2 regions of the Streptomyces sp. NPDC034037 genome follow, and region 1 is predicted to be linked to the other one. Evidence: riboswitches for the same ligand, from Rfam matches in the RefSeq annotation. Region 1 holds a riboswitch; the other holds the start of a gene.
The links. A riboswitch is a leader RNA that binds a small molecule or an ion and turns the genes downstream of it on or off. The one in region 1 is predicted to bind S-adenosylmethionine.
Positions count from the first base shown of each region.

Region 2: another riboswitch for S-adenosylmethionine. It lies ahead of ACZ516_RS01830 (aminotransferase class V-fold PLP-dependent enzyme); the one in region 1 lies ahead of thrC (threonine synthase).

Region 1 covers NZ_JBVISC010000004.1:149,374-152,774, forward strand. Annotated here, with positions in the region: gene ACZ516_RS15920 (alpha,alpha-trehalose-phosphate synthase (UDP-forming)) at 1-36, opposite strand, end outside; gene ACZ516_RS15925 (glucosyl-3-phosphoglycerate synthase) at 90-1,034, opposite strand; SAM riboswitch class I at 1,265-1,393, shown strand; gene thrC (threonine synthase) at 1,387-2,739, shown strand; gene ACZ516_RS15935 (ubiquitin-like small modifier protein 1) at 2,811-3,086, shown strand.
Region 2 covers NZ_JBVISC010000001.1:390,646-394,046, forward strand. Annotated here, with positions in the region: gene ACZ516_RS01820 (rhomboid family intramembrane serine protease) at 1-38, shown strand, start outside; gene ACZ516_RS01825 (Lrp/AsnC family transcriptional regulator) at 35-316, shown strand; gene ACZ516_RS01830 (aminotransferase class V-fold PLP-dependent enzyme) at 334-1,713, opposite strand; SAM riboswitch class IV at 1,904-2,021, opposite strand; gene trpD (anthranilate phosphoribosyltransferase) at 2,109-3,173, opposite strand; gene qcrB (cytochrome bc1 complex cytochrome b subunit) at 3,382-3,401, opposite strand, start outside.

The DNA of each region.
Region 1 (3,401 bases):
TACCTGCGCTGCTGCTGTTCGGGGCTCGGGGACCATGTGGCCAAACGTAGCCCGTCCCGGGCCCGGGCAAACGTGCGAGCGCCCGACGGTCACGCCACGCGGCGGTGCGCGTACTCCGCGATGCCGGCCATCGGCGGCCGCTCCTGGGTGTCCACCGCGTAAGTCCGCGGCTCGAAGCCCCGCTCCCCCCGCTCGAACTGCGTCAGCTCGGGGCGCACGAGGTGGCCGCGCGCGAGCCGCACCTGCGCCGTGCGGTAGATGGCCGCCGCCATCCGGCCGAGGGCCTGCCCGTCCTGGTGGCGGTGCTTGCGCACGCCGACGTCCACCTGCGCGAGCGCGTCCAGGCCCACCGTGTGCAGGGCGTCGACGAGCAGGCCCAGCTCCACTCCGTACCCGACGGGGAACGGCAGCCGCTCCAGGAGCGACCTGCGGGCCGCGTACTCGCCGCCGAGCGGCTGCACGAAGCCGGCGAGCCGTGGCCAGTGCATGTTCAGCAGCGGCCGCGCCATCAGCTCGGTGACCCGGCCGCCCTGGCCCGCGGCCTCCCCCAGGGGGCGGTCGTACATCGCCTTGACGAAGGCCACGTCGGGGTCGGTGAGCAGCGGGCCCACGATCCCCGAGACGAAGTCGGCGGAGAACTCCCGCAGATCGGCGTCGACGAACGCGACGACGTCCCCGCCGGTCACGAGCAGCGAGCGCCACAGCACCTCGCCCTTGCCGGGCAGCGGCGCGAGGCGCGGCAGTATCTCGTCGCGGTGGACGACTTTCGCGCCCGCCTCCCGCGCCACCTGCGCCGTGCGGTCCGTCGACCCGGAGTCGATCACCACCAGCTCGTCGACCAGCGGTGTCCGCTCGATCAGCTCGCGGCGGATCTCGGAGACGATCGCGCCGACCGTCTCCTGCTCGTCCAGCGCGGGCAGGACGACGCTCACCGAGGTGCCGGACGCGCGCTTGGCGGCGGCCAGCCGTTCCAGCGGGCGGTCGGCCACCGACCAGGAACGCCCGCTCAGCCAGCGCTCGACCTCTTCCAGCACGGTCAGGGTCCTCTCCAGTCATCCGTCATACGGCCAGTCATCCGTCATACGGCCAGTCATCCGTCATACGGCCCGTCGTCCGTCATACAGGCCGTCATGTGATCCATCTCGCGGTTCGGACGACTATCTCAAGGGTCCGGGCCGTCGGTTACAGTCTTGAACAACGCCGGTCGCCGCCGCATGTCGGGGTCGCCGCGTGAGATCGACAACTGAAACCCACAATCGAATACCGCTCATCCAGAGGGGCAGAGGGATACGGCCCGTTGAAGCCCCGGCAACCCTCCCGCCGACCGCGAGGTCACGGTGGGGAAGGTGCCAATTCCGTCTCGCGGCGAGATGCGTCGCGAGGAAGATGAGGAGAAAGGGCCTCGCCTCCATGGCTGTGCAGACCGTCGCCACCGAAAACACCGCGACCTCCACCACCTCCGGGACTTCCGACCCCGCCGCGACCGTTGATCTCGGTCCCGCCTCGGGCCTCTCCTGCCGGGAATGCGGCACCACCTTCCCGCTCGGCCCGATCTTCGCCTGCGTCGAGTGTTTCGGCCCCCTCGAAGTGGCCTACGACCTTCCCCTCGGCGACCCCGAGGCGCTGCGCGCGCGGATCGAGGCGGGCCCCGCCAACATCTGGCGCTACGCCCCGCTGCTCCCCGTGCCCGCCGACGTCGCCGACAAGCCGAACCTCAACCCCGGCTGGACCAAGCTCGTCAAGGCCGACAACCTCGCGCGTGAACTGGGTCTCCAACAGGGCAAGTTGTTCGTCAAGGACGACTCGGGGAACCCCACGCACTCGTTCAAGGACCGGGTCGTCGCGCAGGCGCTCGAAGCGGCGCGCGCCTTCGGCTTCACCACCTTGTCCTGCTCCTCCACCGGCAACCTCGCGGGCGCCGTCGGCGCCGCCGCCGCCCGGGCCGGCTTCCGCTCCTGCGTGTTCATCCCGCACGACCTGGAGCAGGGCAAGGTCGTCATGGCCGCGGTCTACGGCGGCGAGCTGGTCGGCATCGAGGGCAACTACGACGACGTGAACCGCTTCTGCTCCGAGCTGATCGGCGATCCGCTGGGCGAGGGCTGGGGCTTCGTCAACGTCAACCTGCGGCCGTACTACGGCGAGGGCTCCAAGACCCTCGCGTACGAGATCTGCGAGCAGCTCGGCTGGGAGCTGCCGGACCAGCTGGTCATCCCGATCGCCTCCGGCTCCCAGCTCACGAAGATCGACAAGGGTCTGAAGGAGCTGATCGCGCTCGGTCTCGTCGCCGACAAGCCCTACAAGATCTTCGGTGCCCAGGCCGAGGGCTGCTCGCCGGTGTCGGCCGCGTTCAAGGCCGGTCACGACGTCGTGCGCCCCCAGAAGCCGAACACCATCGCCAAGTCCCTCGCCATCGGCAACCCCGCCGACGGGCCGTACGTGCTCGACATCGCGCGGCGCACGGGCGGCGCCGTGGAGGACGTGAACGACGAGCAGGTCGTCGACGCGATCAAGCTGCTCGCGCGGACCGAGGGCATCTTCGCGGAGACCGCCGGCGGTGTGACGGTGGGCGTCACGAAGAAGCTGGTCGAGGCGGGGCTCATCGACCCCTCCCTGACCACGGTGGTGCTCAACACCGGGGACGGCCTGAAGACGCTGGACGCCGTCGCCGAGACCTCGCAGGCCACCGCGACGATCAAGCCGAGCCTTGAGGCGTTCCGTTCCGCGGGCCTGGCCGGTTAACCGCGTAGGGCCCGAGTTTTCCCCTTTTGCGCCCCTGACGGGCGCCCCTTTGAGCTACCGAGGTGAACCCCATGAGCGTGAACGTCCGCATTCCCACCATCCTTCGCACCTACACCGGCGGCAAGGCCGAGGTGGCCGCCGAGGGGGCGACCCTGGGTGAGGTCATCGCCGACCTGGAGAAGAACCACACCGGCATCGCCGCCCGCGTCCTGGACGACCAGGGCAAGCTGCGCCGCTTCGTCAACGTGTACGTGAACGACGACGACGTCCGCTTCGAGCAGGGCCTGGAGACGGCCACCCCGGACGGCGCCGGCGTGTCGATCATTCCGGCCGTCGCCGGCGGATGATTCGATTTCGCAAGTTCCCTGCATAACCCGAATTGCCCTCTCCCGACGACAAGCGGAGGGGGCAATTCTGCATGGTTGAGAGCGGTACAGTTGGGGAAGCTGCTTCGCCGTTTGTGTCGGGCGCATATACGAAGTCTGGCCGCTGCCGACAAGAAGTAGCCAAAGCGCGTCGCCCTTTCGAGCCTTCTACGGCTTTTGCCCGGCCCGACTTGCCCCGACTTCGGCAAATTCTCCACATATTACCGATCAGGCGTGCCCGGATTTCTCGTCCGATTGACCTGTTGCAGAGGGCAGTTGGACAGATACATTCAGCGG
Region 2 (3,401 bases), on a different contig from region 1:
CAGCAGTACCGGCCACCGAGGGAGACAGCCAGCCGTGATCACCGCGATCGTGCTCATCAAGACCAGCGTGGACCGGATTCCGGAGATCGCCGAGTCGATCGCCGCGCTCGACTCGGTCAGCGAGGTCTTCTCCGTGACCGGCACCTACGACCTGATCGCGATGGTGCGGGTGCCGCGCCACGACGACCTCGCGGACGTCATCCCCGGGCGGATCAGCAAGATCCCCGGCGTGGAGGCGACGGACACCCACGTGGCGTTCCGCACGTACTCGCAGCACGACCTGGAAGCGGCGTTCGCGATCGGCCTCGACTCCTAGCCCCCCCGTGGGGCCTCTCAGGCGGCGCCGGTGTCCGGCACGCAGCGGCCGTCCTGCGTGCGGTAGCTCCAGCGCGCGCCGTCGGCCACCAGCTCCTTGACGGCGCCCACGAACCGCTCGACGTGCTCGTCCGGGGTGCCCGCGCCGAAGCTCACGCGGATCGCGTTCAGGGACTTCTCCCCCGGCGCGGCCTCGGGGGCGCCGCACTCGCCGGGCTCCTCGCTCTCGGCGCCGAGCAGGGTGCGCAGCAGCGGGTGGGCGCAGAACAGGCCGTCTCGTACGCCGATGCCGTACTCGGCGGAGAGCGCGGCGGCGAAGTGCGAGCTGTTCCAGCCGTCCACCACGAAGGAGATGACGCCCACGCGCGGCGCGTCGTCACCGAAGAGCGAGAGGATCCGCACGGCGGGCACCTCGGCGAGCCCCTCGCGCACCTTCCCGATCAAGTGCTGCTCCCGGGCGACCAGCTCCTCGAAGCCGGCCTCGGTGAGCGCCTTGCAGGCGGAGGCGATGGAGTAGACGCCGATCACGTTCGGCGAGCCGGCCTCGTGGCGGGCGGCGCTCTCGTGCCACTCGACGTCCACGCCGCCGCCCGCTTCCTTGGGGCGCCGCGCCACCTTGCGCGAGGCGCCGCCGCCCGCGAGGTAGGGCTCGGCCGCCCGCAGCCAGTCGGAGCGTCCCGCGAGCACGCCCGAGCCGAACGGCGCGTACAGCTTGTGCCCGGAGAAGGCGACCCAGTCGACGTCCAACTCCCGTACGGAGACCGGGTGGTGGGGGGCGAGCTGCGCGGCGTCCAGGACGATGCGGGCGCCGTGGGCGTGCGCGGCGGCGGCCAGCTCCCGCACCGGCCACAGCTCGCCGGTGACGTTCGAGGCGCCGGTCACGCACACCAGGGCGGGCCCGTACGGTTCGCGGTCGGCCAGGGCCCGCTCCAGGGTCCGCACGGCCTCGGCGTGGGTGCGCGGCGCGTCGAGGTAGGTGACGCGGGCGTCCCGCCAGGGCAGCAGCGAGGCGTGGTGCTCGGTCTCGAAGACGAAGACCTCGCAGCCGGCGGGCAGCGCGGCGGCGAGCAGGTTCAGCGAGTCGGTGGTGGACCGGGTGAAGACGACCTGGTCGTCCGGGCGGCAGTCGAGGAACTCCGCGACGGCCGTACGGGAGTTCTCGAAGAGGTCGGTGGACAGCTGCGAGAGGTATCCGGCGCCGCGGTGCACGCTGCCGTAGTACGGCGCGTACGCGGCCACGTCGTCCCACACCCGCTGGAGCGCCGGCGCGCTCGCCGCGTAGTCGAGGGCGGCGTACGTCACCTCGCCGCCGGTGACGAGCGGCACGGTGACGTCCCGGCCGAGGACGGCCAGCGGGGCGCAGACGGACGAGTCGGCGGCAACGGCGGAAACAGACATGGCGAACTCCCGTAAGAGACAAGTGAGTTCACTGCGTCGACGCGCGTACGGCAGAGGTACGGCGGTGCAGTGACGAAAAGAAGAAGGTGTGCGGAAAAGGGGCGACGAGGCCCTAACACATTCGCTTGCTCACGAGACTGCTCCCTTGAGGACCAGGACCCCAGGGCTGTGACATCCACCGATGTCCAGGGGTCCGCGCTTGCCATACGCCTTGCTGCGTACGACCTGGTCTTCACCCGGGGCACCCCGCCACGGACGGAGGGTTGCCGGACAGCGGGCCGGGGCCGTAGTCGCTGTCACTCATGACCTGTGCAGCATCTTGCCACACGATCTTCGGCGCGCAAGGCGCGGTCCAGAATCCGGACCGCGCCTTGCGTCACACGGGTGAGGGGGGGTCAGCGGTTGCTGGCCGCCACCCAGCGCTCCAGGGCCTTCTTGGCGGCCCCGGAGTCGATCGACTCGGCCGCCCGGTCCATGCCCGTGCGGATCTGCTCCGTGAGGGTCCCCGGCTCCTGCGCGAGGGCCACCAGGGCCGCCGCCGAGTTCAACAGGACCGCGTCGCGCACCGGCCCCTTCTCGCCGTCGAGCAGCCGCAGCGCCACCTCGGCGTTGTACGCGGCGTCGGCGCCGCGCAGCGCCTCGACAGGCACCAGGTCGATCCCCACGTCGCGCGGGTCGAAGGCCTCCTCGCGCACGGCGCCGTCGCGCACCGTCCAGACCCGGGAGGTCGCCGTCGTCGTCAGCTCGTCCAGCCCGTCGTCGCCGCGGAAGACCAGCGAGGAGTTGCCGCGCTCGGCGAAGACACCGGCGACGACCGGGGCCATCCGCGCGTCGGCGACCCCGACGGCCTGGGCGCGCACCCGGGCCGGATTGGTGAGCGGGCCCAGGAGGTTGAAGACGGTCCGGATGCCCAGCTGGCCGCGCGCGGCGCCGGCGTGTCGCAGCGCCGGGTGGAACTTCACCGCGAAGCAGAAGGTGATGCCCGCCTCCTCGGCGACCTCCACGACCCGCTCGGGGGTCAGCTGGAGGTTGACGCCGAGCCTCTCCAGCACGTCGGAGGCGCCGCTGGCCGAGGACGCGGCGCGGTTGCCGTGCTTGACGACCTTCGCGCCGGTGCCGGCCACGACGATGGCGGACATGGTGGAGATGTTGACGGTCTTGGCGCCGTCACCGCCGGTGCCGACGATGTCGACGGTCCGCCCCGGCACCTCGATCACGTTGGCGTGGTCGTACATGGTGCGGACCAGGCCGGAGATCTCCTGCACGGTCTCGCCCTTGGCCCGCAGCGCCACGACGAAGCCCGCGATCTGGGCGTCGGTGGCCTCGCCGCGCATGATGCGGTCCATGGCCCAGGCCGTGTCGTCGGCGCTCTGGTCGCGCCCGTCGAGCAGGCCGTTCAGCACGTCGGGCCAGGAACGGCCCGCCGCGGTCGTGCCTCCTGCGGGGGTCACAGCGCTCATGGCCGCTCCTGGTGTTCGTCTGTCGGGGAAGGAAGAACCCGACGCGTCGGCCGGGCCGGGTCCTCGGTGTCCACCCTATCCAGCCGCCGGGACGGCAAAGAGCCCCGTCCATGAACCGGACGGGGCTCTTGCCGTGGCGACCATGTGGGCCCCCCGCTCCGGCGAGGCCGAAAGTGGGGGAGGTCAGAGCTCGTGGAGCTTCAGGTGATCAGTGGTGGCCGTGGCCGC